Regions from separate parts of the Paenibacillus sp. GQ49 genome, predicted to be linked through region 4. Evidence: riboswitches for the same ligand, from Rfam matches in the RefSeq annotation. Region 4 holds a riboswitch; each other region holds the start of a gene.
The links. A riboswitch is a leader RNA that binds a small molecule or an ion and turns the genes downstream of it on or off. The one in region 4 is predicted to bind cyclic di-AMP.

Region 1: linked by a shared signal. The riboswitch ahead of AC6CIF_RS31350 (C40 family peptidase) and the one ahead of AC6CIF_RS09910 (HAD family hydrolase) in region 4 are both predicted to bind cyclic di-AMP.
Region 2: linked by a shared signal. The riboswitch ahead of AC6CIF_RS02215 (C40 family peptidase) and the one ahead of AC6CIF_RS09910 (HAD family hydrolase) in region 4 are both predicted to bind cyclic di-AMP.
Region 3: linked by a shared signal. The riboswitch ahead of AC6CIF_RS29755 (resuscitation-promoting factor) and the one ahead of AC6CIF_RS09910 (HAD family hydrolase) in region 4 are both predicted to bind cyclic di-AMP.

The regions. Positions count from the first base shown of each region.
Region 1 covers NZ_JCAXEL010000034.1:28,462-31,586, reverse strand. The annotation lists gene AC6CIF_RS31360 (c-type cytochrome) at 1-125, opposite strand, end outside; gene AC6CIF_RS31355 (GNAT family N-acetyltransferase) at 276-770, opposite strand; gene AC6CIF_RS31350 (C40 family peptidase) at 1,124-1,594, opposite strand; cyclic di-AMP (ydaO/yuaA leader) riboswitch at 1,598-1,735, opposite strand; gene AC6CIF_RS31345 (hypothetical protein) at 1,981-2,832, opposite strand; gene AC6CIF_RS31340 (M1 family metallopeptidase) at 2,843-3,125, opposite strand, start outside.
Region 2 covers NZ_JCAXEL010000001.1:479,926-483,050, forward strand. The annotation lists tRNA gene AC6CIF_RS02205 (tRNA-Leu) at 5-89, opposite strand; gene pelA (pectate lyase) at 228-1,181, opposite strand; cyclic di-AMP (ydaO/yuaA leader) riboswitch at 1,610-1,741, shown strand; gene AC6CIF_RS02215 (C40 family peptidase) at 1,747-2,211, shown strand; gene AC6CIF_RS02220 (carboxymuconolactone decarboxylase family protein) at 2,285-2,614, opposite strand; gene AC6CIF_RS02225 (hypothetical protein) at 2,756-2,974, opposite strand; gene AC6CIF_RS02230 (hypothetical protein) at 3,094-3,125, opposite strand, start outside.
Region 3 covers NZ_JCAXEL010000029.1:14,211-17,335, forward strand. The annotation lists gene AC6CIF_RS29745 (HD domain-containing protein) at 1-168, shown strand, start outside; gene AC6CIF_RS29750 (TatD family hydrolase) at 501-1,271, shown strand; cyclic di-AMP (ydaO/yuaA leader) riboswitch at 1,513-1,766, shown strand; gene AC6CIF_RS29755 (resuscitation-promoting factor) at 2,040-3,125, shown strand, end outside.
Region 4 covers NZ_JCAXEL010000004.1:130,282-133,406, reverse strand. The annotation lists gene AC6CIF_RS09915 (glutathione peroxidase) at 112-591, opposite strand; cyclic di-AMP (ydaO/yuaA leader) riboswitch at 964-1,139, shown strand; gene AC6CIF_RS09910 (HAD family hydrolase) at 1,255-1,653, shown strand; gene AC6CIF_RS09905 (HAD family hydrolase) at 1,995-2,678, shown strand; gene AC6CIF_RS09900 (Nramp family divalent metal transporter) at 2,815-3,125, opposite strand, start outside.

The sequences.
Region 1 (3,125 bases), on a different contig from region 4:
GTTACTTCCGGCATGGTTGGTTTGGCTTCTTCAGCCACTTCTTCTTTCCCTGGAAGCGTAAACATTAAAACAATAGCTAAAGCGCATGCTGCAAAAAATACTCCGCTCATGATCCATTTGTGCATCCCTTATGTCCCCTCCAGAATGAAAGATCATCTAACCTGAAACTATCCATATCATTATAACGGAACCTGTACTGACATCATAGCATTTTGTGGGAATTTTTTGAACTAATCACATAACAAGGGGCGAATTTGGTTGTTTTGCAATGGTTTCTAACCGCGAGGCCCTTCATAAACCATACAGTGAAAGGGCTTCAAGCCGCTTGGGGTCTGTCGTTCGTATGTATCCTGGGTGACAAATCCACTCTTCAGATAGACTTGAATGGCACGAGCATTCCAAGTGAGTACTTCCAGATCAATCTCATTCGTGGGATTTCGGCGAATGGCTTCCTGTACAATGGCAGTGACAAAAGCTGTCCCTTGACCCTGACCACACAGCTCTGGATGCATGCCAAGGCCAATCCGGGTTACCCCTTGAAGTGGGAAGTATTGAGCAAACCCACATATACGATCGTTCTGATCCAGGACGATCGCATATTGCTCCTGCCGCAGCTGTGCATCTCCGAATTCGACTTCCAGAGCTTTCATCTGCTCCCAGGGGAGCCAGCTGTAGATATTGTAAGGCGGGTCATACTGCCAACTGCAGATAAGCTCCGCATGTTCTTCTCGCATGGGTACAACGTGAAACGTCACAGGGGTTTCCTTCATACACCTGCATGCTCCTTTCCTTGAAACAGAACTCTTTGTCCACTCTACAAAAGAGATGTTCATTTAGCAAGTCTTCCTTCCCAAGAAAAAAAATGAAACAAAAGTTCCGGTAATTCCGTTTATATTATAACGGGATGGGTAAAAACATCATAAGGGCACGGACGAACGAACGCAAAATGAACCTGTTGATGTCGCAGGATATGCCCCGAGTAACTTGCAACATGAATAAGGATTGAAGCACAAAAAAACCGCCGGATACATTCCTGCGGAGAATGTACCGGGCGGTTCTGTTATGCTTCTTGCTTCGTTCCAGTATGGTTAATGGTTACAGCATCATGTTGCTCAGCTTGTCCCTAGTCAAGGGCCAGTGATTCATATGCGTCCGTGCTCATAATCCGTTTTGCGCCAACATAACGATTGGCCCAATAGTTTTCACTCAATGCACTGATCGTAACGCCTTTGGAAGAAGAGGAGTGTGCAAACTTTCCATCTCCTACAAAGATTCCTACATGAGATACGCCTTTACCTGTTGTATTAAAGAACACCAGATCGCCAGCTCTCATTTCCATGCGGGATACGGAATCGCCCATGTCGAATTGGGAACTGGATTGGCGTGCCAAATCAATACCCAACTTGTCGAATACATACCGTGTAAATCCGGAGCAGTCAAAGCCGTTAAGCGTTGTTCCTCCACTTTTGTATGTAGTTCCCATTGCTGAATCAATTACTGTGTCCATCTTTGAATCTGCGAATGCGCTACCTGCACCAAGTGATAAAGCGAATGTGATGCTAAGTACAGCTGCGGTTAATTTCTTCTTGAACAAGAGATATTCCCCTTCCAATGCCTGCGAGGTTAGCTTAAGGATTCGGTTGAAGGTCCCCTATGATCCCTCTGTAGCAAGATCAATTCACCCATAACTGGTTCCCCCGCTTCCCAGGTGCCAGGAATTTGGCTATGCTAGTTATGCACCTGCGAAATCAAGAAATGACGATTTAATTTTAAGTAGTTACAAATATGAATGTAAAGATTACAAAGTTGTTACTAAAAACTCACTGCGATTATTGTAACAGAGGAGTACGGCTTTGGCAACGTTTAACAACAAATTTAGCAAAAAAACCTCGACCTTTGACGGGGAAAGGTTGAGGTTTGCCTATTTATTAAGTACATATTAGGGCATGAGTTTAACATGTGATGGTAACAATTTTTAAACTATCTGCTCTCACCTTTGGATATTTTGGACTGCCATAATCGGAAATGGCTGCATATTTTCCACAGACTCAATAGACATCTGGCAAGTGGATACGTCTGTTGTAGTATAAGTCCGGTAAGTCCCGTTAATAACCATGAGGCTGAAGTGAATGCCCCAAAGACGAGCAGGTGTACTCCCCCCAGCAGGAGTGCAATGCCGATTACAGCGATGAGATGACGCAGTGCAATCCAGAGTGCTTTGAGGGTACCGTGAGCCCCGCCTTCTCCTTCTGGTGCCGAAACACCGAACTGCATGTAGAGTATGGCGTGGTGGATGATCCAACCATATACAATCCAGGCAGCAACATAAGGGATACCAGGCAAAAGTAATTGAAGGGAATGAAATCCGTCCATGAGAATCGAGTAGAGCTTCGGTATGAGCCAGTAGGCGGGCAGAAGTATCAATAAAGTACGTATGGTGTGGAGCAGCAGCATCGGTTTCCACAGATTTTTGATTCCGCGGACGAAGGGGATGCGCTCTTCTGTAGAGTTAAAGTGCTGAAGTGAGTAGAGCAGTCCTGCCTGAATGAGGGGGCTGATCAACATGCGAACCAGCAGCATGCCCCCCAGAATCCATAGATAACGATGAACCTCCGGATGGGTAGACAGGTTGAGTTGACTTTCCATTTTGAACAAAAGTGTACTCAGTTCCCCGGCATCAGAATCCGGATAACGCAGGAGTAGGGGGATGACCGCCGATTGTACCATTCGATAGAAGAAATATCCCCAAATGAGTTGATAGAGAAATAAGAGTGCGGCAATGAACATATGCTGACGGACGAGAAACCAGCCTTCACGTATTTTCGCTTTCACCGTTTCCACCTCACCATGACAGACCTCCGAATATGGCTTCTATTAGTTTGGTTACACTCATGCTCCAGCGGGATTTCGCCCGCTCATCCAGTCCGGATTTCAGGAAATTGTTCATATGGCGGTTCTCCAGCACGATCGTGTACAGGGGATCGGTCATGGCCCAGGATACGGGGGATGTGTGAGTTAATTTATAGGTGATGCGATCTTCTTTGCCATTCCATTGCTTGGTGAGGATATGCCCGTCTTCAAAAGCAATGCGAACAGGAACGGCGCTGTAGTCACTGCCTTTTTTC
Region 2 (3,125 bases), on a different contig from region 4:
TAGATGCGGTCGAGAGGACTCGAACCTCCACGGGGGGTTAGCCCACACGGACCTGAACCGTGCGCGTCTGCCAATTCCGCCACGACCGCATATTGTATCTCCGAGATCAATATCGGCGACAAGAAATAATATATCATGCGGAATCTATCATGTCAACACTGAAAATAATAACAATAAAGCCCGAAACAGACGTCCATGTCGATTCGGGCTTTACCTTTAACTACAAATTACAGCTTGGAAGGCCAGTTGCCATACCATGCATAACCGCCTCTTCTTTCTTTATCAATATCACTTAATTTGTATTTAACTACCCCATCACGACCAATAAAGATTGGTTTATCCGTTCCGATCTCATAGAAGCGTGCCCAAATTGGTGCAGCTTTGGAATCAGCGATAATTTTACTGTCTCCATTAGCTCTTTCATACTTGTAACCCGTAATTTTCACTTTGTTAAACCAAGCCTCCGCTCCTTTAATGGATGCGGTAATTTTAGCGTTAGCAGGTCTGGTTTTCAGAAATTTAACAATCGTTACACTCTCTCCAGCTGTCAGCGATGGCACTTCGTAGATTCTTGCGCTCGCTGGTTTAAGAGAGCTGGAATCATGTTGTTGTCCCCATGCTGTCAGCTTACCACCTGAAACGACCTGTGTATTCAGAATCGCCTCCACACCTTTGGCAACTGAATTTTTACTGCGGTTAGCAAGTGTGCTGTCGATAAACGAGAAATCACCTTTGCGTGCTGCTACTTCATCCAGCATGATCATTACATTAATCATGGCATCATCATTGTAGGTAATGTGCTTGTGATATCCGGAGCTTTGGTAGACTTGTGGCCATCCGCCGTTTGAATACTGCATGTTGATCAAAAAGTTAATGCCTTTGATTGCAGCTGTGGAGTAACGCGGATCATTCGTCTTTTTAAATTCCTTCGCCAATCTTCTAATTTCTGAGTATGTAGCCTTGTTGTCAATCGTTGACTTCGCCCATTCTCCACTGGTTTGTTTATAATCTTTTCTCCAACCTCCATCTGGCAGCTGGTTCTTCAAAACATCGGAAATACTTGCTGTTGTACCTGATGCATCGGCAGCAGATACGGTTGCTACAGGGAGAACTGCCATTCCAACGGCTGAGAATACCATGGTAAATGCTAGAACAAAAGTAACTATTTTTTTTGCTTTCAAAGATAACACTCTCCTATGTTTGTTTTAATAAATCTTCTACTTCTACTTTACCTATGATACGTGTCCCTAAACCTCCTTTTTTTGTATTTATCGCATAATAAAATCAATTTTAATCCAATATGTGGATTGGATAATCAGATAATATGCAAAAAATCGATTTTTGTCAATATATGCAACTTAATGAATATAATATCTTAAATTCTACATAACGGAATAGTTCTTTTAACTCATGACAAACCTATTCATTTATCCAAAATCACCTTCAACGAATCAATAATGACGTTTTTGTCATGAATGATACCCAAACTTGATGCCCTCTTTCATATAAAAACCGTAATTCCGATAACATTGGGGTACTACGAAGGGTTTTAAATGGGTTTGACAATTACGCATTTATGCAATATAGTTTCAAATAGTTACAAAAACTTAATTATTCATTGCCGAGTTTCATGTTTGAAAACGGGGGAACCATTTTGGGTGAATTATTCTTATACATAGGAAATATAGGGAACCTTCTACCGAACCCTTAGCTAACTCCGTAGGCATCGAAGGGAGAACATTGATTTTGAAAAAACTGATTATCTCCATTTTTGGAGCAGCTGTATTATTTACATCCGGGGCAACAAGCACAGAGGCAAGCAGTATCAACTCCGTAGTGAACAACATGACAGGTATTCCTTACAAATGGGGTGGCACAACTGTAGCCGGCTTCGACTGTTCTGGTTTTATGAGATATCTTTTCAACAAATACAGCATTGAACTGCCACGTACTTCTCAGCAGCAAGCCAAAGCAGGTACTCCGGTATCCAAGAGCAATGTTCGGACAGGTGATCTGGTGTTCTTTAATACAACAGGCAAAGGCATTTCACATACAGGTGTATATATCGGCGGCGGACAATTCGCTCATGCCTCCAGCAGTAAAGGTGTAAGCATCACGAAGTTATCGAATCCATACTTCAATGACCGCTATGTAACAGCACGTCGGGTAACTGGACAGTTTATGTATAATAAAATGTTGGGTAAAATGTAATTCACATGCAAAAAGGCATCGGTTATTAACCGGATGCCTTTTTTGTGCTTATAAATGTATGTTGCATTGCTTACTAATGAAGCGCCTTCTGCACTCGCATCGCACCCTGAGACAGGGCATGTCCTCCTCCAACAGCTCCGGCCACGGCTACAGTCTCCATAATCTCCTGATCTGTTGCTCCCTTGGCACGGGCTTCTTCTACATGGTAGAAGGTACATACCTCATTGTTTGCAAACAATCCAATCCCAAGGGCAATTAACTGTTTTGTCTTCGCATCAATCACGCCAGGTTGGAAACATTCTCCGGTAAACTCATGATACGACTTCACCACACCTGGCAGTACATCGCTTAATGCTCCAATCTGATCCTTGTAGGCATGAACTTTATCATTCATCAATGTCATGGCTTGTAGCACACCCTCTCGGCTATAGTTACAGATCTTCCTCACTGTACCTATCTTCTCTCCCGAGTGAGCCAATTATGCCAAGAAATCATGGTAATTCCAAACATTTAACGCTCATGGCTCTGCCATAATTATGAGCTGTTACTCACTAAGTGGACTCTGGCGCGGCTCGCTGAACAGCTGATATCTGTAACTGCGATCCAGCTTAACGACACGTCGATTCTGACGACGGATAAGCACCTGCTCGCCATCCCAGGCAACAACAATCCCGGTTACATCGTTAGATTCCAGCTCGTCCCGTACGACTCTTACTTTCTCACCTGACAGACGCAGAGCGTCCAGTTCTGTATCACTGATCATCTTCATGGCTCCTATATTCCAAATTTATTTACAAAAAGAGACCTAAATGAAATGTCATTTAGGTCTCACGTGACTGTATTGGACTGTCATGTCATTCGAAATTATGTCCCGACTGAAAGTTACCGCTGCGCGTGCTCTTTGCTGTCGTTCT
Region 3 (3,125 bases), on a different contig from region 4:
CTTCTTCTGGATCGACAGGACAATTTACGTGAGTTGTCAGAAGTATCTGACATTGTCCGTTCCATCAGTGGGCTTCACCGAGGGAAACATCATTTGTATTACCCGCAAAACAAGGTGGATGCGATTATTCACGAATTACCGTCACATATACGCCCCTATTTCTTGTAATCGTGTGGGTATAATCCAATGAAGAATTTCGATATCAAAACACTTTCTAAAAGAGCTATTTTTCATGATACAGTAATCTGCTTTAATGGGGAGTATATGTAGATCGACATAATTTTGTAAATGCAAGCAGGCAGAATGAGCACAATCAACAATATATAGATCAGAATATCCGTATATCTTCTATATATTGTAGTTGTGAAGAAACAAACGTAATGATGTAATACACAGATTACCCAAAATGTTTTATGTATGAGTCATTGAATTATTGAATTTTACAAATTGAATTTTCAGAAGAAGATAGTCGTTATTTCGACATGAAGGGAGATACAGACATGATGCTGTTCGACACACATACACATCTGGATGCACCACAATTCGACGAGGACCGCGAGGACATGATTCAGCGTGCTGTGGATGCAGGAGTTGGTCGCATGATCAACATTGGCTTTAACCGGGAGACGATTCCAACCACAATGAAACTCGCCGAAACATATGACTTTATATATGCAGCTGTAGGGTGGCATCCCGTAGATGCGATCACAATGCAGGAGGGCGATTTGGAGTGGATTGCATCTTTATGCAAGCATGAAAAAGTGGTTGCGATCGGTGAGATTGGGTTGGATTATCACTGGGATACTTCACCGAAAGAAATACAGCATCGCGTATTACGACAACAAATTGCTTTGGCGCGTGAAGTGAACATGCCAATTGTCATCCATAATCGGGATGCACATGAGGATATCATAAGAATTTTGCGTGAAGAGAAGGCGGGGGAAGTTGGTGGTGTGATGCACTCGTTCTCGGGCAGCTGGGAAACAGCAAAAAGTTGTCTCGATATGGGCTTCCATCTCTCCTTCGGAGGACCGATCACATTCAAAAATGCAAAGCAGCCCAAAGAGGTGCTGGAGAAGGTTCCTATGGACCGGTTTTTCATTGAAACAGATGCTCCATATTTGACACCTCACCCTTATCGTGGGAAGCGAAATGAGACAGCGCATGTACGTCTGGTTGCAGAGGCAGCTGCGGAAATTAAAGGCATTTCGGTGGAGGAAATTGCTGCAATAACAACCAAAAATGCCATGGAACGATTTGGGATTCGTTAAAAAAACGAGCAAATGAGGTGAAAAAGGCAGGTAAGCGGAGGTAATTTGCCCTTTGATCCAAATAAATCAAGAATATTACAATATTTTAACCAAATATTCAGAAAAACGTACTTGATCAACGCTTTACAACATGCATCAAAACAGGATATCATCTTTTCAGTGAATTGTTGTGCGGAAAATTGGACAGATGTTCGGGGGATGAACAAAGGGACACTTTCCGATGAAACAACATTACTTTCATGAATCAGTCTCGCTGAGTCTCCGTTATCGGAGAGCGGGGGAACCAATAGGGCTTAAACATCGGTGTATTTGGCCGATGCGCAACGTTCGCTGACCCAAAAGCAGCGAAGAGAACTGCGAAGCCGTATTTGATTTCTTCTTTGGGTCTCGGGGTGAATTCAAGGGCGTCCGCCATGAGCGGGTGACCCAAGATAGGGCGGCTCTCTTTCGCCCGAACCCGACAGCTAACCTCGCAAGCGGAAAAAGAGAGGCAACCTCGTGCATGAATTTCCGATATTCAAAATCATTCGGAAGCCACGAAAGAGTTCCTCTTACACTCTTTCTTTGGCTTTTTTGTTTTTGAATAAAAGAAATATTGTCATCATACGGTAGGTATTCAGGAGGATGACATCATGTTGCGAAGATTGATTCATGGTGCAGAACCGGATTATGTTGGTCCAATCTGTGTTCTGTAGAAAATTTGGTATAGTCACGTCAAAGACATCATGCATTACTTTAGACGACGAGGCTATGAAGGAGGACGGAGAAGTGGGCACATTCCAACCAGAAGAGACCCATGAGTCACGATCATCCAGTAAGTCTTTCGCGTTGCGGTGGAAGCATGAGAACATGCGTCAAATGGCATTGATCGCGATTTTCTCAATTGCGCTTACAATCATGATCTTGTTAGTCGTTTACGGTCAGGCCGGGAAACAAATTTCACTGGTTATTGACGGCAAAGCTCAGGTGGTAGAGACTCGTACAGGAATGCTTCAGGAAATGCTGGAGGAGCAGTCGATCACAGTCAGCCCTCACGATAAGGTATCCATGTCCATGAACGGGGCGATTACAGATGGAGACCGAATCGTTATTGAGCGGGCCGTTCCAGTTAACATTACGGCAGACGGAGACACCAAGACTCTGTATACAACCGATTCATCGGTAGAAGATGCAATTCAAAAATCAGGTATTCAAGTTGAAAGTAATGATAAAGTGTATCCGGCGCTTGGAACTGCGATCAAAGCGGATATGAAGATCCGTGTAGTGCGCGTAACAAAGCGTACAGTGAATGTAGAGCAACCGATTGCTTACAAAGTCATTAAAACGGCTGACCCTAGCTTGTACAAAGGGGATAACCGTGTCGTTGTAAACGGCAAAGAAGGCAAACTTGTGCAGCATATCGAAAAGGTATTTCAGGATGGAGAACTGGTCTCCAAAAAAATGGTCGGCAAATCTGTCGCGAATAATCGTGTAGATAAAGTGATCGCTGTCGGCACCAAAGCAAAACCGGTCGTGAAGGAACCTGAGATTCAGACCGTATCGGCTCAAACGTCAACAACCAAAAAGGCTACAACAACGAACTCGAAGAAAACATCTGCCTCGGGCAGCAAAGTAATTACCGTATCCGGGACTTCTTTTAAATACTCCAAAGTACTTAAAAATGTATCCATGACTGCCTACTCTTCCGAAGAGCCTGGCATTGGTACTAAAACGGCTTCTGGTACTCGTGTAACAGAAGGACGCACCATTGCGGTTGATCCCAAAGTCATTCCAATTGGCTGGTGGGTATATATCGAAGGTCTGGGATTCCGTCGTGCGGAAGATACAGGCGGTGCTATTAAAGGCAACAAAATT
Region 4 (3,125 bases):
AATGGAAAGCTTCTTTTTTTGTCTTTTTGAAATGACATTAAAGTTGAGAAAAAAGGCCATCCATTACCGGGGCAATGGTGCTCTACCTTCCGGCTACGGGTGGCCAATGTATTATTTTTGCAGCAAGTTCTTGATATCTTCTTCAATCTTGTCCGGTGTTGTTTTGGGAGCATAACGTTTCAGTACCTGTCCGTTCTGATCCACAAGGAATTTGGTGAAATTCCATTTGATTGCTTTGGAGCCGAGCAGGCCAGGAGCTTCTGTACTAAGGTGTTGGAAAAGAGGGTGAGCGCTTGAGCCGTTCACATCAATTTTCTCAAACATAGGGAAGCTTACGCCATAATTCATCTGACAGAACTCGGCAATATCGTCGGAAGATCCTTTTTCCTGTGCAAACTGGTTGCTTGGGAAACCAAGAACTTCAAATGGAGCATCTTGAAACTTGTCTTGCAGTTCTTGCAGTCCTTTGAATTGAGGGGTAAGGCCGCATGAGCTTGCCGTATTCACGATCAGTAACACTTTGTCACGGTAGTCGGACATTTCAACTTCTTGACCGCGAAGGGTATTCACTTTGTAATCGTAGACTGTCATCTAAATCGCCTCCATTTATTTACTCTTATATCTTCTATTATATTGGTTACAATTAAATAATGCAAAACTAATATGGTGTTAAAAGAATCAAAACAGGCAAGTTGTGCTAAATACGTGAATGAATTGCGAGTTGATTTTCGTCAGAGTGAGAATTAGATAGATTTAAAGAGATGGATAGAGTATGACCTTATTGTAAGCGCTATTATATGTGAGTATTGCCGAAAATCTGTCGATTCGGTGATCTGTGCGGACTTTACACCGTCATGGCGCGGGTGTATGATTCATAACGTGATTTCAATTTAAACTAAATTGTACCTGAAAAACGAAACAAACGATAATATCGCTCGATCTTATCCTTAAGATATACGAACGATGTTTTAATCGCTGAGTTTTCATTCATTGATGAGTGGAAAACGGGGGAACCAACAGAATGCGCTGTCCAGGACAGTAGGCATTCATGGGGTGAATTTTCCGGTGACAGCCGGAAATAGGGCGACTCTCGCGCCCGAATCCGTCAGCTAACCTCGTAAGCGTTAAAGGGAGAGGCAACAAGCCGTACGCTGGTTCATGGCGTTTTCGCCATGGGTTCTTTAAGAAGCGTTCGGGAGGCCTTGGTCCCCCACGCTTCTTTTTTGTTGTCTTTTCACGCCAAGGGAGGAACAAATGATGGATACTGAGATGATCTTAGTGACTGCTCCAAATGAAGCAGGACGCAAATTTATTAAATTGCTGATGTACAAAAAAATGCCGTTTGCCGTTCTAACCAATAGTGCAGGGGAAGAGCGCAGACTCCGTAGAATCGGAGTAGAACATGTCATTCGCATGAATACGGCTGCAGCTCAAAAATGGTTTTTGCCGCAGGGCAGCGTAGGCAACGTGTTTATTTTCGAGAACAGCCTGAATCTGACCTGTCGTTATTTACAGATCTGCCGTTCATGGACATCGAAATCCCTGTGCGTCATTACGGAGCAGAGTCATCCAAAGGGCATTTATCGAGGAATGGGTGCAGACCGGATTGTGTATTCACTTAATGGAGAAGTCGGCTTTCTCCTGAATGGTTAGTGCGCTAGCTTGTTAGCTTGTGATTGCTCCGGTGTAAGGGGCCTGTTATAATTGAATATATCAATAAACGGAAATTTGAGGAGACTCATGCAGGATGGTGAGTCTTCTTTTTTATGGTTTTAAAGGTAGTTCAAAAAGTCCGCTTTTGATTACGAAGGATGCCTGGCGGCATCATCAGCATCGAATATGAAATTCAGCCGAAATGTCCGTTGCTCACGTAGTTTTCCCTACGCTCCGCTACTCCATTTCTAGCTTCATTCCATCTTCTCGGTACTGAAAACCAGACTTTTTGAACACGATTAGGATCAGGAATCACCTGTGGCTTACAAGGAGGAATTGGCGTGCCGGATGTAGGTGGATTAAAGTGGTTGTTTTTTGATGTTGGAGATACGCTGGTGGATGAATGGGAGCCGGTTGATGATATTATCGGACAATTCGTCCGCGAAGCCTGTGCATTGGGGTATCTGGTGAAGATTGAGGCGGTAAGAGAACTGTTCGCGAACTGTTATCAGAATTATGAGCAATGGCCTATGAGAGTGGCTATTCGCACATTCATTGGAGATGAGAAGCACCAGAAACAGATTCAGGACAAGCTGAAATTTCAAAAAGATCTTGAACGTCCTTTTCCTTCAGCGGATTCCGTTCTTCAGCAGTTGTCACGGCATTATCGCATTGGCATTATTGCCAATCAGAGTCCTGGAACGGAAGAGAGACTGGAAAGCTACGGGTTGCGGAAGTATGTTGATGTTCTGGCATGTTCGGCTGAAGAAGGAGTGTCCAAGCCAGACCCTGAGTTATACGCTGTGGCCTTGAAGCAGGCCGGTTGTGAACCGGGGGAAGCCGTCATGATCGGCGATCGGATCGATAACGACATTATACCTGCTCGTAAGCTGGGCATGCGTACGATTCGAATTATGCAGGGTTACGGAAGATTCCAGCCAGAACTATCGGATGACAAACGTGCGGATTGGACTGTTGATTCATTGGATCAGCTCCTGCCATTACTGATACCAAATCAGGATTAGATGGTTGTTTATTGGAGTTTGAGTTTTACTATAAAAGGAAACACCTTGCTGTATTGCAACAATAAAGGCTGATCAACTGGGGTATGCAATACCCGAGTTGATCAGCCTTTTTAGTATTTAGTCGATAAGAACGAGATTAGAATAACCGAATCGTCTGAATGATCAGATATACATTCAGCACAACGATAATCGCGGCAATGACCCATGAGATGATTTTGAGCCACAATTTGTTGGCGAATGCACCCATGCTTTTTTTATCACTCGTGAACATCACGAGAGGGATTACCGCAAAAGGTAATTGAAGAGACAGCACAACCTGACTCAAAATGAGCAGTTCTTCTGTGCCGTGTTCTCCTGCAATGGCTGTGACAATTACCGCAGGGATGATGGCAATCAGACGTGTGACCAGTCTGCGCAGCCAAGCCGGAATTCGAATGTTCAGGAAAC